2 regions of the Delftia sp. HK171 genome follow, and region 1 is predicted to be linked to the other one. Evidence: riboswitches for the same ligand, from Rfam matches in the RefSeq annotation. Region 1 holds a riboswitch; the other holds the start of a gene.

What was found. Region 1 has a riboswitch for S-adenosylhomocysteine ahead of ahcY (adenosylhomocysteinase). Riboswitches for the same ligand answer to the same signal wherever they lie in the genome.
Region 2: another riboswitch for S-adenosylhomocysteine. It lies ahead of metH (methionine synthase); the one in region 1 lies ahead of ahcY (adenosylhomocysteinase).

Annotation. Positions count from the first base shown of each region.
Region 1 is NZ_CP018101.1:6,304,985-6,320,524, reverse strand. Features, by position in the region: gene kdpA (potassium-transporting ATPase subunit KdpA) at 1-80, shown strand, start outside; gene kdpC (K(+)-transporting ATPase subunit C) at 159-893, shown strand; gene kdpB (potassium-transporting ATPase subunit KdpB) at 897-2,987, shown strand; gene BO996_RS28230 (TorF family putative porin) at 3,139-4,017, shown strand; gene BO996_RS28225 (sensor histidine kinase) at 4,052-6,757, shown strand; gene BO996_RS28220 (response regulator) at 6,784-7,527, shown strand; S-adenosyl-L-homocysteine riboswitch at 7,535-7,619, shown strand; gene ahcY (adenosylhomocysteinase) at 7,690-9,120, shown strand; gene BO996_RS28210 (TlyA family RNA methyltransferase) at 9,278-10,480, shown strand; gene metF (methylenetetrahydrofolate reductase [NAD(P)H]) at 10,503-11,330, shown strand; gene BO996_RS28200 (septal ring lytic transglycosylase RlpA family protein) at 11,409-12,338, shown strand; gene BO996_RS28195 (23S rRNA (adenine(2030)-N(6))-methyltransferase RlmJ) at 12,346-13,218, opposite strand; gene rplM (50S ribosomal protein L13) at 13,467-13,895, shown strand; gene rpsI (30S ribosomal protein S9) at 13,906-14,298, shown strand; gene erpA (iron-sulfur cluster insertion protein ErpA) at 14,513-14,887, shown strand; gene mdtD (multidrug transporter subunit MdtD) at 15,004-15,540, shown strand, end outside.
Region 2 is NZ_CP018101.1:389,318-404,857, forward strand. Features, by position in the region: gene BO996_RS01825 (cyclase family protein) at 1-921, shown strand, start outside; gene argE (acetylornithine deacetylase) at 1,066-2,229, opposite strand; gene BO996_RS01835 (MFS transporter) at 2,394-3,707, shown strand; gene BO996_RS01840 (C4-dicarboxylate transporter DctA) at 4,017-5,360, shown strand; gene BO996_RS01845 (GntR family transcriptional regulator) at 5,357-6,043, shown strand; gene BO996_RS01850 (glycerophosphodiester phosphodiesterase family protein) at 6,215-7,558, shown strand; gene metH (methionine synthase) at 7,661-10,390, opposite strand; S-adenosyl-L-homocysteine riboswitch at 10,445-10,571, opposite strand; gene BO996_RS01860 (FadR/GntR family transcriptional regulator) at 10,849-11,655, shown strand; gene BO996_RS01865 (transporter substrate-binding domain-containing protein) at 11,652-12,458, shown strand; gene BO996_RS01870 (amino acid ABC transporter permease) at 12,490-13,218, shown strand; gene BO996_RS01875 (amino acid ABC transporter permease) at 13,215-13,868, shown strand; gene BO996_RS01880 (amino acid ABC transporter ATP-binding protein) at 13,855-14,601, shown strand; gene BO996_RS01885 (FmdB family zinc ribbon protein) at 14,674-15,033, opposite strand; gene fmdA (formamidase) at 15,080-15,540, opposite strand, start outside.

The DNA.
Region 1 (15,540 bases):
GGCTGACCTTCCTGCCTTCGCTGGCCCTGGGGCCCGTGGTCGAGCAGCTGCAGATGCTGTCAGGACAGGTCTACCCCTGAATCCCTGAGCCAGCTGAGCCCGTTTTTTTCTTGGCCGCCGGTTCTGCCTTGGCAGGGCCGTGCGGCGGAGGTTTCGAGATGCAAGTTCAAACACATACTTCCGGCCCCTTGCCGGTGCTGCGCGCTGATGCGCAGGCCCAAGCGCAGGCCGTTCCTGGCGGGCTGCGCTCGCTGTTCGGCCCCAGCCTGCGGTCGGCACTGTTCGTCGCCGTGGTCACGGGCCTGGCCTATCCGCTGGTCACCACGCTCGTGGCCCAGGCTGCGTTTCCCAAGACCGCCAATGGCAGCCTGGTCATGCGCCAGGGCTCGGTCGTGGGCTCGGCCCTGATCGGGCAGGAGTTCGCCTCGCCCCGTTATTTCCAGGGCCGGCCCAGCGCCACCACGGCGCCCGACCCCGACAAGGCCGATGCCACGGTGGCCGCGCCCTACAACGCTGCGCTGTCGGCTGCCACCAACCAGGGGCCGACCCATGCGGCGCTCAAGGAGTCCGTGGCGGCGCGCGTGGCGGCCTACCGCGAACTCAATGGTCTGGCGGCAGATGCCGCTGTGCCTGTGGATGCCGTGACGGCCTCGGCCTCCGGTCTGGATCCGCACATCTCGGTGGCCAATGCCGAGCTGCAACTGCCGCGCGTGGCCCGCGAGCGCCAACTGCCCGTGGCCAAGGTCCAGGAACTGTTGCGCCAGCAGGTGGAGCCGCGCGTGCTGGGCCTGCTGGGCGAGCCGCGTGTGAACGTGCTGCAGCTGAATCTGGCGCTGGACGATCTTTCGGCCGCGACGCTGCAGCCTGCGGCAGTCCATGCCGCCAAGGAGTAAGCCATGTCGCGCAAAACTGCTTTGTCCCTGTTCGATCCTTCGCTGGTGCGCCAGGCGCTGGGTGACTCCGTCCGCAAGCTGGCACCCAGCGCGCAATGGCGCAACCCGGTGATGTTCGTGGTCTACCTGGGCGCCATCTTCACCAGCCTGCTCTGGGCCCAGGCCCTGGCGGGCGAAGGCGAAGCTCCTGCGGGCTTCATCCTGGCGATTGCGCTGTGGCTGTGGTTCACCGTGCTGTTCGCCAACTTTGCGGAGGCGCTGGCCGAGGGGCGCAGCCGCGCCCAGGCCGCCAGCCTGCGCAGCATGAAGCGCAGCACCGTCGCCAAGAAGCTGGAGCAGGCCAACTACCAGAGCCGCTGGCATCCCGTGGGTGCCGAAGAACTGCGTTCGGGCATGTGGGTGCTGGTGGAGGCCGGCGACACCGTGCCGCTGGACGGCACCGTGATCGAGGGCGTGGCCTCGGTGGACGAGAGCGCCATCACCGGCGAATCGGCCCCCGTGATCCGCGAGGCCGGCGGCGACTTCTCTTCGGTCACCGGCGGCACGCGCGTGCTGTCGGACTGGCTGGTGGTGCAGATCACCGTCAATCCCGGCGAGTCCTTCCTGGACCGCATGATCTCCATGGTGGAGTCGGCCCGCCGCCACAAGACGCCCAACGAGCTGGCGCTGACCATTTTGCTGGTCGGGCTGACGCTGCTGTTCCTGCTGGTCATCGTTACGCTGCGGCCCTATTCGTCCTTTGCGGTGGAGCTGACGGGCAGCGGCCAGGTCGTGGGACTGACGGTGCTGGTGGCGCTGCTGGTGTGTCTGATCCCGACCACCATCGGGGGCCTGCTGTCGGCCATTGGCGTGGCGGGCATGAGCCGCATGATGCAGGCCAACGTGATCGCCACCTCGGGCCGCGCCGTGGAGGCGGCCGGCGACGTGGACGTGCTGCTGCTGGACAAGACCGGCACCATCACTCTGGGCAACCGCCAGGCCAGCGAGTTCCTGCCCGCGCCCGGCGTGACGGCCGCGCAGCTGGTGGATGCGGCGCAGCTGGCCTCGCTGGCCGACGAGACGCCTGAAGGCCGCAGCGTGGTCGTGCTGGCCAAGGAGATGCATGGCCTGCGCGAGCGCGACCTGGCCACGCTGCATGCGGTCTTCGTGCCCTTCACGGCCCAGACGCGCATGAGCGGCGTGGACATGCCCCAGCCGGACGGCGCCACGCGCAGCCTGCGCAAGGGCGCGGCCGACGCCGTGCGCCGCCACGTTGAATCCCTGGGCGGCCAGTTCCCGCCCGCCATGCTCAAGGTGGTGGAGGATGTGTCACGGCGCGGCAGCACGCCGCTGGTCGTGGCCGACGGTGCCCGCGTGCTGGGCGTGATCGAGCTCAAGGACGTGGTCAAGCACGGCATACGCGAACGCTTTGCCGAGCTGCGCCGCATGGGCATCAAGACCGTGATGATCACGGGCGACAACCCGCTCACGGCGGCGGCCATTGCGGCCGAGGCCGGCGTGGACGACTACCTGGCCGAAGCCACGCCCGAGGACAAGCTGCGCCTGATCCGCGAACACCAGGCCGCCGGCCGGCTTGTGGCCATGACCGGCGACGGCACCAACGACGCACCTGCCCTGGCCCAGGCCGACGTGGCCGTGGCCATGAACAGCGGCACCCAGGCGGCCAAGGAAGCCGGCAACATGGTGGACCTGGACAGCAACCCGACCAAGCTCATCGAGGTCGTGGAGACCGGCAAGCAGATGCTGATGACGCGCGGCGCGCTGACCACCTTCAGCGTGGCCAACGACGTGGCCAAGTACTTCGCCATCATCCCGGCCGCCTTCGTGGGCACCTATCCGCAGCTGTCGGCGCTCAACGTCATGGGGCTGGCCAGCCCGGGCTCGGCCATCCTGAGCGCCGTGATCTTCAACGCGCTGATCATCATCGTGCTGATTCCGCTGGCCTTGCGTGGCGTTCCCTACCGTGCCATCGGCGCCTCGGCCCTGTTGCGGCGCAACCTGCTGATCTACGGCCTGGGTGGCCTGGTCGTTCCCTTCATCGGCATCAAGCTGATCGACATGCTGCTGGTGGTTCTGGGCTGGGGCACCCCCTGAGTCGCTTCGCGCCTTCCCCCTCTCTACTTGCTTCGCAAGGGAGGGGGACGACACCCTCGGGGCGGGGCGGCCCTTCCTCGGTGTCCCTCGCTTTGGGGCGCGCCGGTTTCATGGGCTGCTGATTTCCATTTGATATCTCTGAAACATCCATATGAGTTTTTTTTCTTCTCAAGCGACGTGGCGGTGCTTCTCCTGGGTCGCGCTGCTGTCGCTGACTGGGACGTCCTGCCATGCGCAGTCTCATGCCGAGACATCTCCCGTCAGCTCCGCCAGCGCCGCGCCTGCGGAACCGTCCACATCCGCCTACGCGCTCGCCGGCAGCGTGACGCTGCTCAGCGACTACCGTTTCCGGGGCATCTCGCAAAGCTGGATGGGGCCGGCGCTGCAGGGCGGGCTGGAGCTGTCGCTGCCGCGCGGCGCCTACCTGGGCGTGTCCGGCTCCAGCGTGTCGCGCCACAGCTATCTGGACGGCCGCGCGCTGGAGTTGGACCTGTACGGCGGCTGGCGCACCGAATTGCCGGCGGGCTGGACGGGCGACATCGGCCTGCTGCACTACAACTACCCCGGCGCGCGCGTGCCCCGCGGGGATGGCAGCGGCGGCGTGCGCTACGACACCACCGAGGCCTATCTGGGCGTCACCAACGGCGGCTTCAGCGCCAAATGGTCGCTGGCGCTGACGCCTTACTTCGGGCTGCGCGACAGCACGGCGGCCACGGCCTTTGCCGAGGCACTTCCCGGCAGCGGCAGCTCACGCGGCAGCAGCTATCTGGACCTGAACTACCAGCATCCGCTGGGCGACTGGGCCGTGCTGGGCCTGCATGCCGGCCACACGCAGGTGCGCAACTACAGCGAACTGTCATATGCCGACTGGCGCGTCTCGCTGGCCCGCAGCTGGGGACCGTGGACGGCCACGCTGGCCTGGGCCGGTACCTCGGCCGACACGCGCTACTACCGCGCGGCCAACGCGGCGGGCCAGATGCAAAGCCTGGGGCGCAGCGGCTGGGTGCTGTCGCTGTCGGCGGCGTTCTAGTGTGGGAGCACGCTCTGGTGCTAGGCTGAGAACCATGCCCATTTCGTCCTCTGCCGAGCCGGCGCCGCCCGGTCTGCCGCGCCCCGATCCCGACGCCCTGGTCGCGCGCCTGCGCCATGAGCGGGCGCAGGAGGGACGGGGCAAGCTGCGCATCTACTTCGGATCGAATGCAGGCGTGGGCAAGACCTACGCCATGCTGGCCGCCGCCCAGCGCGAACGCCAGGGGGGGCGCGAGGTTCTGGTGGGACTCGTGGAAACCCATGGCCGCAAGGAAACGGCGCAGCAACTGCATGGCCTGGAGCAGCTGCCGCTGCGCGAGCTGCCGCACCAGGGGCGGACGCTGCGCGAGTTCGACCTGGATGCGGCGCTCGCGCGGCGGCCGCGCGTGCTGCTGCTCGATGAACTGGCGCACAGCAATGCGCCGGGTTCGCGCCATCCCAAGCGCTGGCAGGACGTGCAGGAGTTGCTGGACGCAGGCATCGATGTCTGGACCACGATCAACGTGCAGCACCTGGAAAGCCTGAACGACGTGGTGGGCGGCATCGTGGGCATCACGGTGCGCGAGACCGTGCCCGACCAGATCTTCGACGATGCCGACGAGGTCATCGTCGTCGACATCTCGCCCGACGAGCTGCTGCGCCGCTTGAAGGATGGCAAGGTCTACATGCTGGAGCAGGCCGAGCGGGCCTCGCGCAACTTCTTTCGCCGCGGCAACCTGCTGGCGCTGCGCGAGCTGGCGCTGCGCCGCACGGCCGACCGCGTGGACGAGGACATGCGCGACTACCGGCGCGAGCGCTCCATAGGCACGGTCTGGCCTGCGCGTGAGCGCCTGCTGGTGGCCGTGGCAGGACACGCGGGCGACGACGCGCTGGTGCGCCAGGTCGCGCGCATGGCGCGACGGCTCGATGCGGACTGGATGGTGGTCTACGTGGACGCGCCCCAGCGCCAGCACCGCCCACGCAGCGTGCAGGCCGCCGTGCTCAAGACCCTGGCCCTGGCCGCGCGCCTGGGGGCCGAGACGGCCACGCTGCCGGGCGCCGATGTGGCCGAGGCCCTGGTTGCCTTCGCGCGCGAGCGCAACGCCAGCCGCCTGGTACTGGCCCAGCCGCCGCGCCCGGCATGGTCGCCCTGGCGCTGGTGGGGCCGCAGCCTGCCTGACCGCATCGTCCAGCTGCATCCCGACATCGACGTGCTGGTGCTCTCCGGGGGCTCCAGCGCGGCCCGGACCGAGGCCGCGCCTGCCGCACCGCTGCGGCGCAGGCCGCTGCCCTGGAAGGGCTATGCCGGCGTGACCCTGGCCTGCTTGACCGCCACGGTGCTGGCCGAGCAGCTGCTGCGCATCTTCGACCCGGCCAACGTGGTGATGCTGTTTCTGCTCATCGTCGTGCTGTCTTCGTTGCGCTGGGGGCGTGGCCCAGGCGCCTGGGCGGCGCTGCTGTCGGTACTGTGCTTCGACTTTTTCTTCGTGCCCCCGCGCGGATCCTTCCATGTCAACGACACGCAGTACCTGTTCACCTTCGTGCTGATGCTGGGCGTGGCCCTGGTCTGCGGCCAGCTCATGGCGCGGCTGCGCCACGAGGCGCGCGTGGCGGCCGAGCGCGAGCGGCGCGCGGGCGCCCTGGCGCGGCTGGCGCGCGACCTTTCGGGCGCGCTCACGCAGGAGCAGGTGGTGGAGATCGCGCTGAGCACGGTCTCGGGCGTGTTCGACGCCCAGGCCGGGCTGCTGCTGCCCGATGCCGACGAGCGCCTGCGCCCCGCCGGCGGCGGCTCCTGCCCCATGGACGACAGCATTGCGCGCTGGGCCATGGACCATGGCCAGCAGGCCGGCCAGGGCACGGACACGCTGCCGGCCGCACCGGCCCGCTATGTGCCGCTGGCCGCACCCGTGCGCATGCGCGGCGTGCTGGTGCTACAGCTGCGTGCGCCGCAGCGCCTGGAGGTGCCCGAGGAGCAGCGCCTGCTGGAGGCCTGTGCCAGCCAGGTGGCGCTGGCGCTGGAGCGCCAGCACTTCGTGGCCGTGGCCCAGCAGACCCAGATCGCCATGGAGGGCGAGCGCATGCGCAACACCCTGCTGTCGGCCGTCTCGCACGACCTGCGCACGCCGCTGACCACCATCCTGGGCGCGGCCGAGGCCGCGCAGCGCCATGTGCCGCCGGGCGGCGCGGCCGACATGCTGGAGCAGGTCCGCATCCAGGCCCAGGCCATGCAGCGCCTGGTGGAGAACCTGCTGGACATGGCGCGCCTGCAGCAAGGCGGCGTGCACCTGCAGCGCGAATGGCTGCCGCTGGACGAAGTGGTGGGCAGCGCGCTGCGCCAGATGCGCGCGCGCCTGGGCCAGCATCCCGTGAACACCGACGTGCCCGCCAGCCTGCCGCTGCTGCAGCTCGATGCCCTGCTCATGGAGCGCGTGCTGGTCAACCTGCTGGACAACGCCGCCAAGTACACGCCGGCCGGCACGCCGCTGGCCATCAGTGCGCGTGTGCAGGATGGCGAACTGCTGCTGTCCGTGCGCGATGGCGGGCCGGGCCTGCCATCGCATCTGCCGGTGGAGACGCTGTTCGAGCCCTTCACGCGCGGCACGGCCGAGTCCACCGTCTCGGGCATCGGCCTGGGCCTGGCGCTGGTGCGCAGCATTGTCGAGGCGCATGGCGGGCGCATCGAGGCTGCCGCCGCACGGCCCGGCCCGGGCACCATCTTCACGCTGCGCTTTCCCGTGCCCGAGCAGCCTGCGCTGGATTAGAGTCCCGCCATGCACGAAAGCCCCCCATGAGCACGCCCGCCAACCGCATCCTGATGATCGAGGACGACCCCGGCATCCGCCGCTTCGTGCGCCTGGTGCTGGAAGACGAAGGCTGGCAGGTCTTCGAGGCCGACAGCGCGCGCCGCGGCCTGATCGAGGCCGCCAGCCGCCAGCCCGACCTGGTCATCCTCGACCTGGGCCTGCCGGACGCCGATGGCAAGCAGGTCCTGACCGAGCTGCGCGGATGGTCCTCCGTGCCCGTGCTCGTACTCTCCGCGCGCGAGCGTGAGGACGAGAAGGTGGCCGCATTGGATGCCGGCGCCGACGACTACCTGGTCAAGCCCTTCGGCGTGCCCGAGCTGCTGGCCCGGCTGCGCGTGATGCTGCGCCGCCGCCAGCAACTGGGCGCCGCCGGTGGGGCGGGCGGCACCGCCGCGTCCAGCAAGGTGCACTTCGGCCCGGTGCAGGTGGACCTGGCCACGCATGAGGTGCGGCGCGCGGGGCAGCCGGTGCACCTCACGCCCATCGAATTCCGCCTGCTGGCGGCGCTGATCGCCGCCCAGGGCCGTGTGATGACCCATCGCCAGCTGCTGCTGCAGGTCTGGGGCCCCGAGTACCTGAGCCGCGCCCACTACCTGCGCGTGCACATGGCCAATCTGCGCCAGAAGATCGAGGACGAGCCGGCCCAGCCGCGCCACTTGGTGACCGAGCTGCAGGTGGGCTACCGGCTTGTGGGGCTGGGCGGTGAGGCATCCCCGGGATCGGTATAATCGGCGCCTCTCCGAGGAGCGTTGCAGCGGCCCCCACACATCAGGCGTGGTCGCGAGGCTCGGAGTCATACCTGCAACGACGCTCGCCCACGCTTTCTGTGCGGTGAGCTTTTTTTCGTCTCCCGCAGAACGTGGTTTTTCATTCATCTTTTGGAGAAAACCATGAACGCTGCTGTTCGTCCCGTTTCCGCCGACACGGCCATCGCTGACATTTCCCTCGCTGCCTGGGGCCGCAAGGAAATCCTGATCGCCGAAACCGAAATGCCCGGCCTGATGGCCACGCGCGAGGAATTCGCCGCTGCCCAGCCCCTCAAGGGCGCGCGCATCACCGGCTCGCTGCACATGACCATCCAGACGGCCGTGCTGATCGAGACGCTCAAGGCCCTGGGCGCCGAAGTGCGCTGGGCGTCTTGCAACATCTTCTCGACGCAGGACCACGCTGCTGCCGCCATCGCGGAAACCGGCACGCCCGTGTTCGCCATCAAGGGCGAATCGCTGGCCGACTACTGGGACTACACCCACCGCATCTTTGAATTCGGCGCCGCCGGCACCGAAGGCGAAGGCCCGAACATGATCCTGGACGACGGCGGCGACGCCACCATGCTGCTGCACCTGGGCATGCGTGCCGAAAAGGACCTGTCCGTGCTGGACAACCCCGCCTCCGAAGAAGAGAAGATCGCCTTCGCCGCCATCCGCGCCAAGCTGGCCCAGGACCCCACCTGGTACACGCGCAAGAGCGCCCACATCATCGGCGTGACCGAAGAGACCACGACCGGCGTGCACCGCCTCAACGAGATGTCGGCCAAGGGCACGCTGAAGTTCCGTGCCATCAACGTCAACGACTCCGTCACCAAGAGCAAGTTCGACAACCTCTACGGCTGCCGCGAATCGCTGGTGGACGGCATCAAGCGCGCCACCGACGTGATGATCGCCGGCAAGGTCGCCGTGGTGGCCGGCTACGGCGACGTGGGCAAGGGCTGCGCCCAGGCGCTGCGCGCGCTGTCGGCCCAGGTCTGGGTCACCGAGATCGATCCCATCAACGCCCTGCAGGCGGCCATGGAAGGCTACAAGGTCGTGACCATGGAATGGGCGGCAGACAAGGCCGACATCTTCGTGACCACCACCGGCAACCGCGACATCATCCGCCACGAGCACATGGTGGCCATGAAGAACGAAGCCATCGTCTGCAACATCGGCCACTTCGACAACGAGATCGACGTCGCCTCCATCGAGCAGTACCAGTGGGAAGAAATCAAGCCCCAGGTGGACCACATCACCTTCCCTGACGGCAAGAAGATCATCCTGCTGGCCAAGGGCCGCCTGGTGAACCTGGGTTGCGCCACCGGCCACCCCAGCTTCGTGATGAGCGCCTCGTTCGCCAACCAGACCATCGCCCAGATCGAGCTGTTCACCAAGCCCGACGCCTACGAGGTCGGCAAGGTCTACGTGCTGCCCAAGATCCTGGACGAGAAGGTCGCCCGACTGCACCTGAAGAAGGTCGGCGCCATGCTGACCGAACTGACGGACGGCCAGGCCGCCTATATCGGCGTGAGCAAGCAGGGCCCCTACAAGCCCGAAACTTATCGCTACTAAGCACCCCCTGAGGCGCTGACGCGCCTTCCCCCTCTCTACCCGCTTCGCGGGGGAGGGGGACGACGCCCTCGCTGCGGGGCGGCCCTTGCTTGGCGTCCCTGAGTTGGGTCGCGCCGGTTTCGGGCATTAGTCAACTGAGATTTCCTGGAGCGACGCTATGCGCGCAGATGTATTTTTGGTGGAAGCCGGCCATGCGGCCACGCGCTCGCAGGCGCAGCGGCTGATTGCGGGTGGCGTGCAATGGCGCATGACGCCGCTGACGCCTTGGAAGAAGGTTGCCAAGAACGGCGACGAGATTCCTGCGGGTGCCGAGCTGCAGCTGCTGGACGGGGCCGAGGCCCGGTTCATCTCGCGCGGTGGGCTGAAGCTGGAAGGCGCGCTGGCGGTCACCAAGCTGTCGGTGCAGGGCCTGCGCTGCCTGGACGTGGGCCAGAGCACGGGCGGTTTCACCGACTGCCTGCTGCAGGCGGGCGCTGCCCAGGTCATCGGCGTGGATGTGGGCCATGGCCAGTTGCACGACCGGCTGCGCTCGGATGTGCGTGTGATCTGCGTCGAGGGCGTCAACGCCCGCGCGGTGACGGCCGAGGGCCTGCAGGAGTCCTGCGAGGAAGTGCTGTCCGAACGCTGGGAAGAAGATCCCGACGACAACGACACCCAGCCCGTGGCGCCCTATGCCTGGATGCGCAACGGCGGTCTGGTCGATGAAGACTACGACGACAGCGACGACGCCAAGGAAAAAGAGATCGAGGCCTTCAAGGCCGAGCGCGCGGCCAAGGGCAAGGCCCGGGAAGAAGGCACGGTGGCCACGCAGCGCCGCCGACGCGCCGAGTTTGCCGACGTGGACATCACGCCGCAGTTCGACTTCGTCACGGGCGATCTGTCCTTCATCTCGCTGACCCTGGTGCTGCCGGCCGTCACGCGCCTGCTCAAGCCGCATGGCCAGCTGCTGATGCTGGTCAAGCCGCAGTTCGAACTGCAGCCGGGCCAGGTCGGCAAGGGCGGCATCGTGCGCGATGCGGCCCTGTTCACCGAGGTGGAGCAGCGCATCCGCACCTGCCTGGGCGAGCTGGGCCTGGAGGTCAAGGGCTGGATGGAGTCGGCCATCGAAGGCGGTGACGGCAACCGCGAATTCTTCGTGCATGCCCAGCAGGCGGCCGTGGTGAAGGAGCCTGCACAGCCTGAAACGCAGGACGAGGACGAACCCCGTTCGGCCGTGAAAGCAGCGCCTAAGCCGGCCGCGCCCAAGCGCGTGTCCCGCACCGTGCTGCGCGAGCAGCGCAACGAGCGTGTGATCGACACCAGCACCGAGTTCGGCGTGCCCGGACCGGGCCGCGCCAAGCTGCGCAAACGCAACGAATGAAACACTGAGCAGTGAGTCTTACATGAGCTTTCCGATCAGCTTCGAATTCTTCCCGACCAAGACGCCCGAAGGCGCGGCCAAGCATGTGCAGGTGCGCAAGAACCTCTATGCGCGCAAGCCCCAGTTCTGCTCCGTCACCTATGGCGCGGGCGGCTCCACGCAGGCCGGCACCTTCAACATGGTGCGTGACATCCAGAGCGAAGGCGTCAGCGCGGCATCGCATTTCTCCTGCGTGGGCGCCACGCACGACAAGGTGCGTGCCGAGCTGCAGGAGCTCAAGGCCATGGGCGTGCGCCGCATCGTCGCTCTGCGCGGCGACCTGCCCAGCGGCTATGGCCTGGGAGGGGAATTCCAGTACGCCAGCGACCTCGTGGAATTCATCCGCCGCGAGTTCGGCGACTGGTTCCACATCGAGGTGGCAGCCTATCCCGAGGTCCACCCGCAGGCGAAATCCCCACATTCCGATCTGGAAGCGTTTGCGGCTAAAGTGCGCGCTGGCGCGGATTCCGCGATCACCCAATATTTCTACAATGCCGACGCCTACTGCCGTTTCGTTGATGCGGCGCGCGGCATGGGGCTTGATGCACCGGTTGTTCCCGGCATCATGCCCATCACCAGCTCTACGCAGCTGATGCGCTTCTCGGACGCCTGCGGCGCCGAGATCCCGCGCTGGATCCGCCTGCGTCTGCAGGCTTACGGAGATGACACGGCGTCCATTCGCGCCTTCGGCCTCGATGTCGTGTCCCGTCTATGCGAGCAGTTGCGCAGCCAGGGCGCTCCCGGGCTGCACTTCTATACGATGAACCAGAGCGTCGCCACGCTGGAAATCTGCGATCGATTGGGCCTTTGAGCGCGCAGCCACTGCGCCGGCCCCGGGCGGCCCTCTAGAACTTGGGAACGGTCAGGCGTTCCCTGGAGGTTTTTGCCCATGGATCGTAATTTTCGACGCCTGCATTGGCGTTGGCTGGCCATGTGTGCCATCACCGCCACCCTGGCTGGCTGCGCACCGGCTCCCGTGGCCGAAACCGATGCCGAGTCCGGCGCCCTGATGGCCGGTTCTGCTGGTTCGGCAGGTGCCGAGGCGATGGCTGAAGGCCAGACGCCTGCGGCCGTTCCCTCCGCAGGCAAGCGCAGCAGCCGCGCCTCGCGGGCCACACCGCCTGTCAGCAGGTCCGCGGATGCCAGGCCCTCCGAACCGGCTTCGTCCGAAGAGAGTGCCAACACTCCCTCCAATCCCGATTTCGCCCTCGTTCCCTCGCGCGACAGCGACCAGCAAGGCCTGGCCTCCTGGTATGGCCCGGGCCTGCATGGCCGGCTGACGGCCAGCGGCGAACGTTTCGACAAGGAAGAGCTGACGGCTGCGCACCGCAGCTTCGCCTTCGGCAGCCGTGTCTGCGTGCGCAGCGCCGCGACAGGCAGGACGGTGGTGGTGCGCATCAATGACCGGGGGCCGTTTGCGCCCGGCCGCGTGATCGACCTGAGCCAGGCCGCTGCGCAGGAGCTGGGCATGGTCGGCCTGGGCATCAAGCCCGTGGAGCTGTGGCAGCTCGACGAAGGCGAGGAAGAATGCCCCGAAACCCTGGTCACGGCGAGGAAGGCAGAGTCCCTCAAGAAGACTCAGCAGGCCAGGGCACAGACACAAACACAAACACAAACACAAACGCGGGCGCGGACCCAGGTTCAGGCAAAGGCCCCGGTCCGGCCGCGTGTGCAGGCCAAGGCGCCCGCAACCAGGCCCAATGCACGCACGGCCGTGGCCAGCCGGGCCGCCCCTGCCGCCAGGCCGGTGGCGAAGGCCGCTGCGCCCGCCGCAGCCTCGGCCACGGCAGTGGCCTCTGCGGCGTCGAGCTCGCGCTGAACCGGGCTCAGCCGCCGGATTCGAGCGTGAAGGCCGCGTTCTCGTCCTGACCGAGCAGCTTGACCAGCTGCGGCATGGCCGGCTTGAGCTGTTCCTTGAGATTGAACGGCGGATTGATCAGGAACATGCCGCTGGCCGGCAGGCCGCCGCGCTCCGACGTCTTGTTGCTCTTGACCGTGAGCTCCACATGCAGCCAGCTCTTGCCGGCCTTGGTGGTCATGGTCTTCAGGCGGCGCGGCAGATCGTGCGCCTCGGGGCGCGGGATGATCGGATACCAGACCGCATACGTGCCTGTGGCAAAGCGCTTGAGGCTGTCGGCCGCCATGTCCAGCACCTTGGCGTAGTCGCTCTTGAGCTCGTAGCTGGGGTCGCACAGCACCAGGGCGCGGCGTGACGGTGGTGGCAGGAATTTCTTGATGCCCTCGAAGCCGTCCTCGTGCAGCACGGCCACCTGGCGGCCCGCTTCGAGCTGGGCAATGTTGCCCGCCAGCGAGCGCATGTCGGTGGGATGCAGCTCGAAGACCTTGAGCTTGTCGCGCTCCTGCACGCGCAGCAGGGACTGGATGATGAAGGGCGAGCCCGGGTAGTTGCGCAGCTGCGCGCCCTGGTTGAAGGAGCGCACCGTGGCCAGGTAGGCCTGCAGCACCGGGGCCAGCTCGGCCTCCTTGGCCTGGGCCAGGCGCATGATGCCGTCTGCGGACTCGCCGCTCTTGTTGGCATAGTCGCCGTCCAGTCGGTACAGGCCGGCGCCGGCGTGCGTGTCCAGCACCGTGAGGGCGGCATCCTTCTGGAGGAGGTATTGCAGGGTGGCGATCAGCACGGTGTGCTTGAGCACATCGGCATGGTTGCCTGCATGGAAGGCGTGGCGGTAACTGAACATAGGCGTATGGTAACCAGCCGCGCTGCCGGGTGGTTGTCCGTGGCGGCTGAAGGATGGGGGCCGGCGCTGAAGCCAGTGCGGCGCAAGGGGGGGATGGCGAAGGCCTGCCGTTTTTGTATAATGGAGGGCTTCGCAGCGATTTTAGGGTCCCGCGGCGAAGTTTACATCCCCGCCTAAGAGGCTTCCTTTTTGAAGAAGCGCCGACCGCGGAAAAGGACCCGCCAAACCTTTCTTGAAAGAGAAAACTCATGTCTACATTCAGCGCAAAGCCCGCTGAGGTGCAACACGAGTGGTTTGTGATTGACGCCACCGATAAGGTGCTCGGACGTGTCGCCAGCGAAGTGGCACTCCGTCTGCGCGGCAAGCACAAAGCCATTTACACACCTCACGTTGACACCGGCGACTTCATCGTCATCATCAACGCCTCCAAGCTCAAGGTCACCGGCACCAAGAACCTGGACAAGGTGTACTACCGCCACTCTGGTTTCCCCGGCGGCATCACTGCCACCAACTTCCGCGACATGCAGGCCAAGTTCCCCGGCCGTGCTCTGGAAAAGGCCGTCAAGGGCATGCTGCCCAAGGGTCCCCTGGGCTACGCAATGATCAAGAAGCTCAAGGTGTACGGCGGTGCTGAGCATCCCCACACCGCCCAGCAGCCCAAGGCTCTGGAAATCTAAGGAGACCTAGATGATTGGTGATTGGAACAATGGCACCGGCCGTCGCAAATCCAGCGTCGCACGCGTGTTCCTGAAGAAGGGCTCCGGCAAGATTACCGTGAATGGCAAGGACATTCAGGAATACTTCGGCCGCGAAACCTCGATCATGATCGCAAAGCAGCCCCTGGCTCTGACGAGCAACCTGGAAGCTTTCGACATTCAAGTGAACGTCCACGGTGGTGGTGAATCCGGCCAGGCCGGCGCTACCCGCCACGGCATCACCCGCGCCCTGATCGACTATGACGCAGCGCTCAAGCCCGTCCTGAGCCAAGCCGGCTTCGTGACGCGTGACGCTCGTGAAGTCGAACGTAAGAAGGTCGGCCTGCGCTCCGCACGCCGCGCCAAGCAGTTCTCCAAGCGTTAATCCGCTGGCACTGCAGGAAAGTCCCCCGGGGCTTTCCCCAGAAAAAAACCGCCTTTGCCGGCGGTTTTTTTCTGGGCGATGCAAACCCTTCGCATTCATCTTCGCCGTCGGTGGCCAATGCCCCCACTTGCACTGTCGTCAAGCCGGCGGCCCCGGGAATTCCCGAGCCCTTTGCTGTACCATTCGGGCCAATTGAGAACTTCGGAGTATCCCCATGAGCGCCGTCGCAGAAATCACCGAAACCACCACCGCCGAAATGCCCACCCCGATCGTCTTCACCGACAGCGCAGCTGCCAAGGTGGCCGATCTGATCGCCGAGGAAGGCAACCCTGACCTGAAGCTGCGCGTGTTCGTGCAAGGTGGCGGCTGCTCGGGCTTCCAGTACGGCTTCACCTTCGACGAGATCACCAACGACGACGACACGACCATGACCAAGAATGGCGTGTCGCTGTTGATCGACGCCATGAGCTACCAGTACCTGGTGGGTGCCGAGATCGACTACAAGGAAGACCTGCAGGGCGCGCAGTTCGTGATCAAGAACCCCAACGCCTCCACCACCTGCGGCTGCGGATCGAGCTTCTCGGTATAAGCCTTGTCGGCCGCGCTGCAGTGAAGCCCGCAGCAGCCCGCCGCACAACACGCCACCAACCGCCGCGCAGCAATGCGCAGGCGGTTTTTTAACGCCTGCGCCCTCCCTGCCTTGCCATGATTCCTGAAGACAAAAGCGCTTCCGCCTCCACCACATCCTCCTCGCGTTCGGTGCTCCTATGGCTCGTGGCCATCGGCTTTTTCATGCAGACGCTGGACGGCACCATCGTCAATACTGCGCTGCCCACCATGGCCGAGGCCCTGGGCGAGAGCCCGCTGCGCATGCAGTCCGTCATCGTCGCCTATTCGCTGACCATGGCCATGCTGATCCCGGCATCGGGCTGGATGGCCGACCGCTTCGGCACGCGGCGCGTCTACCTGTGGGCGATTGCGCTGTTCGTGCTGGGATCGGTGCTGTGCGCGATTGCTCCCAACCTGCAGCTGATGGTGGCCGCACGCGTGCTGCAGGGCATGGGCGGTGCGCTGCTCATGCCCGTGGGCCGGCTGGCCGTGCTGCGCGCCTTCCCGCGCGAGCAGTTCCTCAAGGCCATGAGCTTCGTGGCCATTCCCGGCCTGGTCGGGCCGCTGATCGGCCCCACGCTGGGCGGCTGGATGGTGGAGTACGTGAGCTGGCACTGGATCTTCCTGGTCAAC
Region 2 (15,540 bases), 510 kb from region 1:
GCCGGCGCACGCCAGGACGTGGGCACCAGCCCCTGGGGGCCGGCCGACGAGATCGGCCGCCTGAACCTGATCACGCCGGCCTCGCGCGCGGCCATCCTGCAGCGCATCACGGGCGGGCAGGTCTATGACCTGGCCACCGAGTACTACGTGGGCATGCCCAGCTGGCAGGACGCGGGCGATCCGCACTACCAGTTCTGGATGACGCACACGCCGCGCGGCACCGTGGTGGACGATCCCATGAACGTGGGCAAGGACATGAACGCCACGCGCAGCTACACGGGCACGGCGTTTTCCATGTACAGCCACACGGGCACGCACATCGATGCGCTCAACCACTTCGGCATACGCGGCAGGATCTGGAACGGCTTCAGCGCCGACCAGCATCTGGGCGACCGGGGCTGGCAGCGCACGGGCATAGAGAAATTCCCGCCGCTGGTGGCGCGCGGCGTGCTGATCGACGTGGCGGCCGCCAAGGGCCTGGAGATGCTGCCCGACCAGTACCGCATCACGCGCCAGGACCTCAAGGATGCGCTGGCACGCCAGAAGGTGACGCTGCAGGAGGGCGACATCGTGCTGGTGCGCACGGGCCGCATGAAGCTGTACGGCCAGCCCCTGGCCTACATGGCCAAGCCGCCGGGCCTGGGCCTGGATGCCGCGCGCTTCCTGGTGGAGGAAGGCGGCGCCATGATCGTGGGCGCCGACACCCTGAGCCTGGAGACGTTCCCGTCCGAGGTGGACGACGACTACGTACCGCTGCACAGCTACCTGCTGGCGCAAAAGGGCGTGCCCATCATGGAGCTGGTGGCGCTGGACGATCTGTCGCGCGACAAGGTCTACGAGTTCGCCTTCATCGGCGGCCCGCTCAAGATCCGCGGCGGCGACGCCGCGCCGCTGCGGCCCATCGCCATCCCGGTGCGCTGAGCGGGGCAAGACGAGATTTCTTGAGCTTGACCTCGAAACTCCCGCGCCCCCAAGGCGAGGGACACCGAGCAAGGGCCGCCCCGCAGCAAGGGTGTCGTCCCCCTCCGAAGAGAGGGGGAAGGCGCGAAGCGACTCAGGGGGTGATCACAGACTCGTGCCCATTTTGCTGAGGAAGCGCTCGCAGGCGTCGAGCTGGGCCAGCTCGACGAACTCGTCGGGCTTGTGCGCCTGCTCGATGGAGCCGGGGCCGCAGACCACGGTGGGAATGCCGGCGTTGTGGAACAGGCCGGCCTCGGTGCCGTAGGCCACCTTGCGCTTTTCCTGGTCGGCGGTCAGCGCGCGCACCAGCTGGGTGATGGCGGCTTCTTCCGAGGCTTCCAGCGCGGGCGCGCTGGCGCCGGTCTCGATCTCGATGCGCGCGTCGGCGAATTCGGCGCGCATGCGCGGCAGCAGTTCGTCGCGCACATAGGACTCGACCTGGGCCTGGATGCCATCCACCGACATGCCGGGCAGGTTGCGGAATTCATAGGCGAATTCGCACAGCTCGGGGATGGTGTTGACCGCGATGCCACCCTGGATCTGGTTGGTGGTCATGGTGGTGAAGGGCACGTCGAAGAATTCGTCGTAGGGGCCGTGCGCCTTGAAGTGGTCGGCGATGTCCCGGATACGACAGATCAGCCGCGCCGCGTACTCGATGGCATTGCTGCCGCGCGGCGTGAGCGACGAATGCGCGGCCTTGCCGTGCACGCGGCAGCGGTAGAGGTTGATGCCCTTGTGCGCCACCACCACCTGCATGCTGGTGGGCTCGCCGACCACGCAGCCGTCGAAGCGCGCGCCCTCGGCCTTGAGCTGGTTGATCATCACGGGCGCGCCCGCGCAGCCGATTTCCTCGTCGTACGAGAACGCCAGGTGCACGGGCCTGGCGCGCTGCGTGGCCAGGAATTCGGGCACCAGCGCCAGCGAGGCGGCGATGAAGCCCTTCATGTCGCAGCTGCCGCGACCATACAGGCGCCCGCCCTTTTCGGTGAGCGCAAAGGGGTCGGTGCTCCACTGCTGGCCATCGACCGGAACCACGTCGGTATGGCCGGACAGCACGATGCCACCCTGCGTTTCGCCGTTGTGGGCCGGCAAAGTGGCGAAGAGATTGGCCTTGGCGCCGTCCGGAGAGTGGAACAATCGGGCACTCACGCCCAGCGTGGCCAACTCATCGCGTACACACTCGATCAGCGCCAGGTTGGAGTTGCGGCTGGTGGTGTCGAATGCGACCAGTGTTTCCAGCCAGTCGCGGGTGTTTTTCCAGGTAGTCATGTGGTTCCATCTGCGCCATGGCCTGCGCCGCCCTTCGTGGACGACGCAGGCCATGGCATAGGCATTGCATATGGCGAAGCAGTGTACGCCCGGGTTGCGGCCCGGGCAGGCACGCCGACCCATGCCCCGGGCGTGACTGCCGTCTTTTCAATCCCTTTTCGGAAATGGACCCTGCTTTGACCAAGCAAACCGTCTCGACCCGCAACATCGTGGCTGCCGTCATCGGCAACGCGCTGGAGTGGTATGACTTCCTGGTGTTCGCCTTCATGACACCCATCGTCGCCAAGCTGTTCTTCCCCAGCAATCCCGACAATCCGGACGACAACATCAACCGCATCCTGATGACCACGGCCGTGTTCGGCGTGGGCTTTTTCATGCGGCCCGTGGGCGGCATCCTGCTGGGCCTGTACGGGGACCGCAAGGGCCGCAAGGCGGCCATGGTGATGGTGACGGGCCTGATGGCGGTGGCGATCGCGCTGATCACGCTGGCGCCCACGTATGCGGCGGTGGGCATCCTGGCGCCGCTGTTCATCGTGCTGGCGCGGCTGCTGCAGGGCTTTGCGGCCGGCGGCGAGTTCGGCACGTCCACGGCACTGCTGATCGAGCTGGCACCGCCCGGCAAGCGCGGCTTCTATGGCTCCTGGCAGATGGCCGGCCAGATGCTGGCCCTGCTGATCGGCGCGGCCACGGGCACGCTGATCACCGAGATCTTCACCGAGGAGGAACTGATGGCCTGGGCCTGGCGCGTGCCCTTCGCCGTGGGCCTGCTGATCGTTCCGGTGGCGCTGTACATCCGCCGCCATGTGGAGGAGCCCGAGGTCTTCAAGGAAATGCAGGCCGCGCAGGCCAGCGGCAAGGCGCGCCAGATCGGCATCATGGAGATGCTGCGCACGCATGCGCGCGAGACGCTGGTGGGCATGGGCCTGGTGGTCACGGCCACGGTGTCCATCTACATCACCTTCACCTATCTGGTGACCTATGCCACGGTGACGCTGAAGCTGCCCATGCGCGATGCCTTCATGGTGCAGATGGCCGGCGCCGCGCTGATGGTGGTGATCATGCCGTTCTTCGGCGCCCTGTCTGACCGCGTGGGCCGCCGCATGCTGACCATCGGCTCGCTGATCGGCTACCTGGTCGTGCTCTACCCGCTGTATGCCTGGCTGACCGACGGCCCCACGGTGCAGAAGCTGCTGATCACCCAGCTGGTGGTCTGCGTGTTCGTGGCCGTGTTCTTCGGCGTGTTCAGCACGGTGATGGCCGAGCTGTTCCCGCCCCAGGTGCGTTCGGCCGGCATGTCCATGGCCTACAACGTGGCGGTGATGATCTTCGGCGGCTTCGCGCAGTTCATCGTGACCTGGCTGATCCGCTCCACGGGCTCGCCCATGGCGCCGGCCTTCTATGTGATGTTCGGCGTGACGCTGGGCCTGTTCGCGGCCTTCTTCATCAAGGACCGCGCTCTGGAGCGCAACCTGCGCTGATCCCGGTGCGGTGCGCAAGGCACCGCGCCCGCGCATGCCGCGCATGCCCCGCCACGGGGCCTGCGCCCCGCCCGCGCACCCGCCTGCGCACCATGCGCGGGCATGACGGCCACCCGCCCTGCACCACGGCGGGGAGGCCCGCCCGCATCGGCGGATTTCATGCAGAAAAAGTCAGGGCTGATGCTCTCTGGAGTGCCGCAAATCTGCAGGGAATACCCTCTGCTGGCACGCGTTTCGCTTGTCTACATTCTTGCATGCAAGTTGTAAATCCACTTGCATACAAGATTCCACAACTTGCGAAAGACGACTATGCGCCGCTTTGCCAGATCACTGTTCGGACAGGTGGTGATCGCACTCATCCTGGGTGTGCTCGCCGGAATATTGGCCCCTGAATGGGCCGTGAAGCTCAAGCCCCTGGGCGATGGCTTCATCAAGCTCATCAAGATGATCATTCCCGTGCTGGTGTTCTGCGTGGTGGTGCACGGCATCGCGGGCGCAGGCGACCTCAAGCGCGTGGGCCGGGTCGGCGTCAAGTCGCTGATCTACTTCGAGGTGCTGACCACTATCGCCCTGGTGCTGGGCCTGGTGCTGGCCTTCGTGTTCCAGCCCGGCGCGGGCATGAACGTGGACCCGAGCAAGCTCGACGCCTCGGCCATGAGCGCCTACGCCAGCAACGCCGACAAGCTGACCAGCGGCGGCACGGTGGACTTCCTGATGAAGCTCATCCCCACCACCGTGGTGCAGGCCTTTGCCACGGGCGACGTGCTGCAGGTGCTGCTGTTCGCCGTGCTGTTCGGCTGCGCGCTGACCATGCTGGGCGAGCGCGGCGCGCCCGTGCATGCGCTGATCGACACGCTGTCGAACGTGCTGTTCAAGATCATGGGCATCCTCATCAAGCTGGCGCCGCTGGGCGTGCTGGGTGCAATCTCGTTCACCGTGGGCCAGTACGGCATCGGCTCGCTCAAGCAGCTGGGCATGCTGGTGCTGCTGTTCTACGTGGCGGTGATCTTCTTCGTCTTCGTGGTGCTGGGGCTGGTGATGCGCTTTTCGGGCTTCAGCCTGATCAAGCTGCTGCGCTACCTGCGCGAGGAGCTGATGGTGGTCTTCGCCACCACCTCCTCGGACAGCGTGCTGCCCCAGATCATGGCCAAGCTGCGCAACATGGGCGTGCGCGACTCCACCGTGGGCCTGGTGATTCCCACGGGCTACTCGTTCAACCTGGACGCCTTCTCCATCTACATCACGCTGGCGGCCGTGTTCATCGCCCAGGCCACGAACACGCCCATCGGCATGGCCGACCTGCTGACCATCCTGGCGATTGCGCTGGTGACCTCCAAGGGCGCGCACGGCGTGCCGGGCTCGGCCATCGTGGTGCTGGCGGCCACGCTGCATGCGATTCCGGCCATCCCCGCCATCGGCCTGGTGCTGGTGCTGTCGGTGGACTGGTTCATGGGCATTGCCCGCGCGCTGGGCAACCTGATCGGCAACTGCGTGGCCACCGTGGCCATCGCGGCCTGGGAAGGTGACATCGACCGCGAGCGCGCCCATGCCGTGCTCAACGGCCTGGCCGACAATCAGGGGCCCGACGCCGAGCCCTCCGGCGCCGCCGCCGTCCCCGCAACCGTGACTCCTGCCCACCCTGCAACGCAATGACACCTGTAAGCCCCCAGCACATCGCCGAGCGCGTCGTCGAAGCCATCCTGGCCCAGAAACTGGCGCCCGGCGAACGGCTGGGGGAGCAGGAGCTGGCCGACAACTTCGCGGTCAGCCGCACCATGGTGCGCGAGGCGCTGATGCAGCTGCAGGCGCGCGGCTTCGTGCAGGTGCAGCCCCGGCGCGGCTGGTACGTGGTCCAGCCCTCGGCCGAGGAGGCGCAGGACGCCTTCGCGGCGCGCCGCATCATCGAGACCGGCATCCTGGGCGAGGCCGGCCGCCCCCTGCAAAGCGTGATCGGCCAGCTGCGCCGCCACATCGCCCAGGAGCAGGAAGCCATTGCCGGCGCCGACGCGGCCACGCGCGCCTTCCTGCTGGCCGACTTCCACGTCTGCCTGGCCGAGCAGATGGGCCACCGCCTGCTGGCGCTCACCCTGCGCGACCTCACGGCCCGCACCACGCTGGCGGCCACATTGTTCCAGTCCACGCACAGCGCCAGCCAGTCCTGCGCCGAGCACGAACGCATCGTCGAGGCGCTGGAGCGCGGCGATACCGAGGGCGCCAAGGCCCTGCTGCTGGAGCACATCGGCACGGTGGAACGCTCGCTGGAGATCCGCCCGCCCGAGGCGCCCGACGCCAGCGACCGCCTGCGCGCCACGCTGGCGCCCCTGTTCGGGGGATAACCCTGTGTCGGAGGGTCGGCAAATTTCCGTCGACCGTCGCTAAAACGCCAATCTGGGTCATACGGGACGCACTGTCATGGTGCCGACACGGCTGACTGCATACGCTGCTGAGTTGGCGCATTGCGCGCCGTTCATCAACCCACCACTGCTTCGGATATGACCCAACGTCCTATGTCCTTTTCCCGCACTCCCCTGCTCGCGTCCCTGTGCGCGGCTGCAGTCCTCACGGCCTGCGGCGGTGACGGCGGCTCGTTCTACCTCACGCTCGACGGAAAGCAGCCCCAGGTGATCGCCCACCGCGGCTTCTCGGGCAAGTTCCCGGAGCAGACGCGCATGGCCTACGAGGCCGCCGCCGATGCAGGCGCGGACATGCTCGAACTCGACATGCACATGACGAAGGACTGCCAGCTGGTCGCCCGCCACAACGCCTGGCTCAGCGACAGCACCAACGTGGCCGACGTAGCCAAGACCAATGCCGAAGTGGCACGCCGCCAGCGCACCACGGCCGGCGTGCTGGTCAACGTGAAGTACCCCGCCGTGCCTGCCAACGGCCCCTCGCAATACCTGAGCGACCAGCTCGATGCCAACGATCCCAAGTCCGTGCTCAAGGCCCTGGTGGTCGATGGCGAGGACCATCGCAACGACTGGTCCATCAGCGACTTCACGCTGCAAGAGCTGCGCAGCTGGCTGACCGGCACCATCCTGGACAACCGCAGCGAGCGCCCCACCGAGTGGAACGGCAAGCTGCCCCTGATCAGCGCCCAGGACGTGCTGGACATCGCCGCCGCCAAGGGCAAGGCCCTGGGCCGCACCATCCCCGTCTACGCCGAGACCAAGAACCCCTACTGGAACAACCAGCAGGCGATCGCCAACGGCTGCGGCGCGCCCGGCTCGCGCCCGTTTGAAGACGCGGTGATCAAGCTGCTGGACCAGAACAAGCTCAACGCCAAGGACTCGGCCATCTACATCCAGAGCTTCGACCCGGCCAGCCTCAAGTACCTGCGCCAGGCCGGCATGAAGGCCAAGGGCGTGCAGCTGATCGACGGCAACGACTTCAGCCTGCGCGACGGCTCCATGGTCTACATCACCAACGATGAGTGGACCTTCATCAGCGGCCGCCCCTACAGCTGGACCCTGGCCGGCGACGCCCGCACCTTCGCCGCCATGCTCACGCCCGCAGGCCTGGCCGACATCAAGACCTATGCAGACGGCATCGGCCCCTGGAAGCCCCAGGTCCTGGCCCACTCCGTCGTGCCCTACAAGGACGGCGCCGGCCTCAAGGACGTGAACACCGTCAAGGACACGGGCCTGATCCGCGACGCCCACAAGGCCGGCCTGATCGTGCACAGCTTCACCTTCCGCAACGAGCCGGGCCGCCTGGCCGGCCTGTACAAGGGCGACCCCGTGCAGGAATACCTGACCTACTACCGCCTGGGCATCGACGGCGTGTTCACCGACTTCACGGACACGGCCGTGGCGGCGCGCAAGGCGTACAACAAGGAAATCGGGCTCTGATCGAGCGCTGAATGCCGCTGCGGCGGCGTCCATGAAAAAGCCAGGGCATGCCCTGGCTTTTTTCTTGCAACGCGCGGCACCAGTCCGCGCGGACAAACGTTCTCACCCCAGATTCGGCGCCAGCAACCGGCGCAGTTCCTCGATGTCCATGCCCCGGCGCGCGGCCATGTCGGCGAGCTGGTCCTCGCCGATCTCGCCGACGTTGAAGTAGACGGCGTCGGGGTGGCCGATGTAGAAGCCGCTGACGCTGGAGGCCGGGTTCATGGCCAGGCTTTCGGTCAGGGTCATGCCGATCTCGTCGGCCTTGAGCACGGCGAACAGGTCGGTCTTGGCACTGTGGTCGGGGCAGGCCGGGTAGCCGGGCGCGGGGCGCACGCCCTTGTACTGCTCCTTGATCAGCGCTTCGTTGCTGAGGTCCTCGTCGGGCGCATAGCCCCACAGGTCCTTGCGCACGCGCTGGTGCAGGCATTCGGCGAAGGCCTCGGCCAGGCGGTCGGCAAGGGCCTTGAACATGATGCCGGAGTAGTCGTCCAGCGCGTCCTGGAACTCCTTGTCCTTCTTCTCGGCGCCGATGCCGGCCGTGACGGCGAACAGGCCCGCGTAGTCGTGGATGCCCGATTCCTGGGTGGCCACGAAGTCGGACAGGCAGCGGCTGGGGCGCATCACGGGCTGGCCATCCGGGCCTTCCACCATCTGCTTTTCGGTCTGCTGGCGCATGCCGTACCAGGTCATCAGCACCTGGCTGCGGGACTCGTCGGCATAGAACTCGATGTCATCGCCCACGCGGTTGGCCGGGAACAGGCCGATGGCGCCGTTGGCCTGCAGCCAGCGGCCTTCGATGATTTTCTTGAGCATGGCCTGGCCGTCGGCCAGCACCTTGCGCGCCTCGACGCCGACGATCTCGTCGTCGAGGATGGCCGGATAGGGGCCGGCCAGGTCCCAGGTCTGGAAGAACGGGCCCCAGTCGATGTACTCGGCGATCTCGGCCAGGTCGAAGTTGCGGAACACGCGCCGGCCCAGGGCACGCGGCGCCACGGGGGCCTGGGAAAAGTCCACGGGCGTGGCGTTGGCGCGGGCCTTTGCCAGAGGCCACAGCGGTGTCTTCTTCTTGTTGGCGTGCTGGGTGCGGACCTTGTCGTAGTCGGCCTGGATCTCGGCCAGGTAGTTGCCCTTGTTCTCGCCCAGCAGGCTCTGGGCCACGCTGACGCTGCGCGAGGCATCGGGCACGTAGACCACGGGGCCTTCGTACTTGGGCGCGATCTTGACGGCGGTGTGCACGCGTGAGCAGGTGGCGCCGCCGATCAGCAGCGGAATCTTCTTGATGCGGAAGTAGTCGTCCTTGTGCATCTCGCCGGCGACGTATTGCATCTCTTCGAGGCTGGGCGTGATCAGGCCCGACAGGCCGATGATGTCCGCGCCCTCGGCCTTGGCCCGGGCCAGAATCTCATGGCAGGGCACCATCACGCCCATGTTGATGACCTCGAAGTTGTTGCACTGCAAAACCACGGTGACGATGTTCTTGCCGATGTCGTGCACGTCGCCCTTGACAGTGGCGATGACGATCTTGCCCTTGCTGGACACGTCCAGGCCCGCCGCTTCCTGCTGGCGCTTTTCCTCTTCGATGTAGGGCACGAGGTGGGCCACGGCCTGCTTCATCACGCGCGCCGACTTGACCACCTGGGGCAGGAACATCTTGCCGGCGCCGAACAGGTCGCCCACGATGTTCATGCCGTCCATGAGCGGACCTTCGATCACGTGCAGCGGGCGGCCGCCGCCCTGCACCACGATCTGCTGGTAGGCCTCTTCGGTGTCGACGACGATGAAGTCGGTGATGCCGTGCACCAGGGCGTGCGACAGGCGCTCGCCCACGGTCTTCGGGTTCTCGGGCGTGCCGCGCCATTCGAGCTTCTTGCTGTCGTCCTTGGCGGCGCCCTTGGCGGCGTCGGCAATCTCCAGCAGGCGCTCGGCGGCGTCAGGGCGGCGGTTGAGCACCACGTCTTCCACGCGCTCGCGCAGCTGGGGCTCCAGGTCGTCATAGACGCCGACCATGCCGGCGTTGACGATGCCCATGTCCATGCCCGCCGAGATGGCGTGGTACAGGAACACGGTGTGGATGGCCTCGCGCACGGGGTCGTTGCCGCGGAAGCTGAAGCTCACGTTGGAGACGCCGCCCGAGACCTTGGCGCCGGGCAGATTCTTCTTGATCCAGCGCACGGCCTCGATGAAGTCCACGGCGTAGTTGTCGTGTTCCTCGATGCCGGTGGCCACGGCGAAGATATTGGGGTCGAAGACGATGTCCTCGGGCGGGAAGCCCACCTCGTCCACCAGGATGCGGTAGGCGCGCTCGCAGATCTCGATCTTGCGCTGGTAGGTGTCGGCCTGGCCCTTCTCGTCGAAGGCCATGACCACGGCGGCCGCGCCGTAGCGCCTGATCAGCCGGGCCTGGCGCTTGAATTCATCCAGGCCTTCCTTCATGGAGATGGAGTTGACGATGCCCTTGCCCTGCAGGCAGCGCAGGCCGGCCTCGATGACCTCCCACTTGGAGCTGTCCACCATGACCGGCACCTTGGCGATGTCGGGCTCGGAGGCGATGAGGTTCAGGAAGCGCACCATGGCGGCCTTGCTGTCCAGCATGGCCTCGTCCATGTTCACGTCGATCACCTGGGCGCCGTTTTCCACCTGCTGGCGTGCCACGGACAGCGCTTCCTCGTACTGCTCGTTGAGGATCATGCGTGCAAAGGCCTTGGAGCCCGTGACGTTGGTGCGCTCGCCCACGTTGACGAACAGCGTGCCCTCGCCGATGGAGACAGGCTCCAGGCCCGACAGACGCATGGGAGGGGGAGTGAAAGAGGACGACATCAAGCTCACCTGCAAAAACGGCATGGCAACAGGTGAGCGTCGTTGGCACCGTGGGCGCGGTCCGGCCGGGAACCTGCACCTGGCCCAAGCCTGACGCGACACGCGATCCGGTGTACGGATGGGCGGGTGCCGCGCTGCAACGCTCCTCGGGCCAAAGCCCGGGATTCTACGGCGGCTGGCGGCGGCCTGCAGTGCGGGTTTTACGCCCGCATTCGGGGCAGGCCTGCACAAAGCCATGCGGCACTGCACCAAAGCGCGGCAGCGCGGGCCGCCGGCGGCGCCTTCGGGGCGGATTGTCGATGTCCCATCGCCCCGGATTCTTTGCAATGCCTGAAGACAACGCTCCTTTTTTTGCATCTGGCACGCAATTCGCTATCTGCTGGGTACGTGGTCTGACCAGTCAGGCCAAAACCCTCCACCCTCGCCAGCCCATGCAAAGCATTCCGATCTCGATGGCCCAGACGCTGCAGCAGCACATCCTGAGCGGCCACTACCCCGGCGGCAGCCAGCTGCCGCCGCAGCGCGAGCTGGCCCGGCAGCTGGGCATCAGCCGCGCTTCGCTGCGCGAGGCGCTGTCCATGCTGGAGGCCCTGGGCCTGGTCGAGATCCAGCCGGGCAAGGGCGTGCGCATCAACGGCCCGCACAGCGGCCGTGCACGCATGCACCGCGCCTATGCCACCCCGGCGCTGGGCACGCTGTCGCCGCGCCAGCTGATCGAGCTGCGCCTGGTGCTGGAGCCCGGCTGGGCCGCGCTGGCGGCCGTGCGCGCCGACGACAGCGGCCTGCGCCAGCTGCAATGGACCCAGTCCCAGCTGGCCCACGCCCTCGCCCGCAGCGACCTGCTGGCCGCCGCCGACGCCGATCTGCAGTTCCACCTGCTGCTGGCCCAGCTGTCGGGCAACCCGGGCCTGGTGGCCATGGCGCGCCAGCTGGAGCTGGCCATCAGCCACAGCCTGCGCCTGCCGTTTGCCTGGAGCGGCGCCGACGACCAGCCCGTGCGCGAGCACGACGCCATCGTGCAGGCCGTCTGCGCCGGCGATGCGCCGGGTGCCGCGGGCGCCATGCGCGCCCACCTGCTGTCGGCCGCCAGGCGCAGCGGCATCGATCTCGACACACCGGACGACGCGGCGGCGCCCGACGCAACGGCGCCCGACGCAACAGCGCCCGATACATCTGCGCCCGACCCTGACCCGCTTTCCTTTCGCCTCACCCCACCTTCCGAAGGAGCTTTCGCATGACTTCCCCCCTGACACCCCGCCGCGCATTCATCCGCACCGCCCTGGCGGCCGCCACCCTGGCCGCTGCCGGCCTGGGCGGCGCAGCCCATGCCGACATGCTGGCCAACATCCAGAAGGCCGGCGTGCTGCGCGTGGCGATTCCGCAGGACTTCCCGCCCTTCGGCTCGCTGGGCACCGACCTGAAGCTGCAGGGCTATGACATCGACATGGCCGCCCTGGTCGCCCAGGAGCTGGGCGTGAAGGTGGAGCTGGTGCCCGTGACCAGCACCAACCGCATCCCCTTCCTGACCACGGGCAAGGCCGACATCGTCATCTCCAGCCTGGGCAAGAACGCCGAGCGCGCCAAGGTGATCGACTTCACCCAGGCCTATGCACCCTTCCCCAAGAGCGTCTACGGCCCCAAGGACGTGAGCATCAAGGCCCCTGCCGACCTGGCCGGCAAGACCGTGGGCGTGACGCGCGGCTCCACCGAGGACCTGGCCCTCACGCAGGTGGCGCCGGCCTCGGCCACCATCAAGCGCTACGAGGACAACAACGCCACCGCGCAAAGCTATCTGACGGGCCAGGTGCAGCTGGTGACGCTGGGCAACATCGTGGCCAACGCCGTGAACGAGCGCACCAGGCTGCGCCAGCTGGACGCGAAGTTCGCAGTCGAGGACACGCCCTGCTACATCGGCGTGGCCAAGGGCGAGCCGGCGCTGCTGCAGAAGGTGGACGCCATCATCACCAAGCTCAAGGCCGACGGCCGCCTGACCGGCCTGTCCCAGCGCTGGATGAAGATGCCGCTGCCCGCCACCCTGTAACCGCTGCGCCCCTGCTCCCGGAAATCCCTCCATGGCCTATCAATTCGACTTCGGTGCCGTGTTCGACTACAGCGGCCTGCTGGCACAGGGCGCAGGCTTCACGCTGGTGCTGACGGCGGCGGGCGCCGTGCTGGGCGGCGCCATCGGCGTGGCCGGCGGCGTCAGCCGCGCCTGGCGCATTGCGCCGCTGCACTGGCTGTTCAAGGTGTACGTGGAGGGCATACGCAACACGCCCTTCCTGGTGCAGCTGATGTTCGTGTTCTTCGGCCTGCCTTCGCTGGGCGTGCAGATCAACGAATGGCAGGCCTGCCTGCTGACCACGGTGATCAACCTGGGCGCCTACATCACCGAGATCGTGCGCGCCGGCATCCAGGAGACGCCGCGCGGCCAGCTGGAAGCCGCTGGCGCGCTGGGCATGGGCCGCTGGGCGGTCTTCCGCCATGTGGTGCTGCGCCCTGCGCTGCAGCGGGTCTGGCCCTCGCTGAGCAGCCAGATCGTGATCGTGATGCTGGGCACCTCGGTGGTCTCGCAGATCGCCGCCCAGGACCTGACCTTCGCCGCCAACTTCATCCAGTCGCGCAACTTCCGCGCGTTCGAGACCTACCTGGTGGTGACGGCGGCGTACTTCGTGCTGGCCCTGGCACTGCGCCAGTTGCTGGCCTGGATAGGCCAGCGCTTCGTGGTGGGCCGCCGCACGCCGCGTGCAACCCGGCCCGCTGCACCTGCTGCACCCGCAACCACTGCCGGAGACGCCGCATGATTGCCGACATTCCCCTGCTGCCCATCCTGGCCAAGCTGGCCGAGGGCCTGCTAGCCACGCTGGCGCTGTCGCTGCTGGCCTTCGTGCTGGGCGGCGCCACCGGATTGCTGGTGCTGCTCGCCCGCGTGGGCCGCAGCCAGAACCTGCGCCGCCTGGCCAAGGCCTATATCCAGGCCTTCCAGAACACGCCGCTGCTGATGCAGATGTTCATCGTGTTCTTCGGCTCGTCCATGGCCGGCCTGGACATCTCGCCCTGGACGGCGGCCGCCATCGGCCTGACGCTGTACACCAGCGCCTACCTGGCCGAGGTCTGGCGCGGCTGCGTGGAGTCCATCCCCAGCGGCCAGTGGGAAGCCTCGTCCAGCCTGGCCATGGGCTACCTGCAGCAAATGCGCCATGTGGTGCTGCCGCAGGCGCTGCGCCTGTCGATAGCGCCCACGGTCGGCTTCTCGGTGCAGATCATCAAGGGCACGGCCGTGGCCTCGATCATCGGCTTCAGCGAGCTGACCAAGCTCGGCTCCATGCTGGCCAACGCCACCTTCCAGCCCTTCCTCATCTACGGCCTGGTCGCCGCAGGCTACTTCCTGCTGTGCTGGCCCCTGTCCCTCTACGCATCCCATCTGGAGAAGAAACTCTATGCCGCTCGTTGATGTGCGCGCCGTTCACAAGCATTACGGCAACAACCATGTGCTCAAGGGCGTGGACCTGAGCGTGGACAGCGGCCAGGTGGTCGCCATCATCGGCCGCAGCGGCTCGGGCAAGAGCACGCTGCTGCGCTCCATCAACGGGCTGGAGGCCATCCAGTCCGGCCAGATCGTGGTGGACGACGCCGTGCTCAAGGGCTCGGAGGGCAGCGCGCCCTCGCCCGCCCAGCTGCGCGCGCTGCGCCTGAACGTGGGCATGGTGTTCCAGCAGTTCAACCTGTTCCCCCACCTGACGGCGGGCGAGAACGTGGCCCTGTCGCCCACCGTGGTCAAGGGCGTGAAAAAGCCCGAGGCGGCGGCGCTGGCGCGCCAGATGCTGGCCAAGGTCGGCCTGGGCGACAAGTACGACAGCTACCCCGACCAGCTCAGCGGCGGCCAGCAGCAGCGCGTGGCCATTGCACGCGCGCTGGCCATGCAGCCCAAGGTGCTGCTGTGCGACGAGATCACCTCGGCCCTGGACCCGGAGCTGGTCAACGAGGTGCTGGCCGTGGTCAAGCAGCTCGCCGCCGAGGGCATGACGCTGATCATGGTCACGCACGAGATGCGCTTTGCCCGGGACGTGGGCGACCAGCTGGTGTTCATGCACCAGGGCCTGATCCATGAAAGCGGCCCGGCCAAGCAGCTGTTCGCCAGCCCGCAGACGCCGGAGCTGGCGGGCTTCATCGGCGCCGTGCATTGAGCGGGACGGCCAGGCAGGACAAAGGCCCGCGTCGCGGGCCTTTTTTGCATCGGTGCGGCGCAGGGGCCGCGGTCAGTGGCTGATCATCCAGGGCCGCTTGGTCGGGAAGGTCTTGGCGCCGTTGGGCGCCGTGACCGTGGAGCCGCGCTTGCTGGCACCGCTGCAGCAGCCGCAGCCCGAAGGGTGGCGCATGCGCGCGTAGCTGCCCTCGGCCACATCGCGTGAGCGCCTGGGCTCGTGCCGGGCGCGCTCGTTGGTGTCGTGGGCGCGGCGCTGTTCGGGGCTGGTGCAGGCCAGGCGCGGCGCGCTGACGAAGACGCGGGGCGAGGCCGCCTCGCAGCTGGGGCAGGGCGCGGGCTCGTTGCGCTGTGAGAGGCTGCGCAGCGCGTCGAAGCCGCCGCATGCGGTGCAGTGGTAGTCATAGGTGGGCATGGGCGGCCTCTGGCGGATGGTGGATGGCGGGTGTCGTATGTCGGGCTTACTTGTCCTGGGCGATGGGCAGGTCCACCCCGCCCGTGATGATCTTCTGTGGTCCCTCGGCCGTGGGATTGATGTCGAAGTCGAAGATCTCCGTGGGCAGCCACAGCGTGGCGCAGGCATTGGGCACGTCCACCACGCCGCTGATGTGGCCCTGCACGGGCGCCGTGCCCAGCAGCGAGTAGGCCTGGGCGCCGCTGTAGCCGAATTTCTTCAGGTACTCGATGGCGTTCAGGCAGGCCTGGCGGTAGGCCACGGTCACGTCCAGGTAGTGCTGCTTGCCCTTTTCGTCCACCGAGATGCCTTCGAAGATCAGGTAGTCCTTGTAGTTGGGCGTCATGGGGCTGGGCTTGAAGATGGGGTTCTTGATGCCGTACTTGGCCATGCCGCCCTTGATCAGCGAGACCTTCATGTGCACCCAGCCGGCCATCTCGATGGCGCCGCAGAAGGTGATCTCGCCAT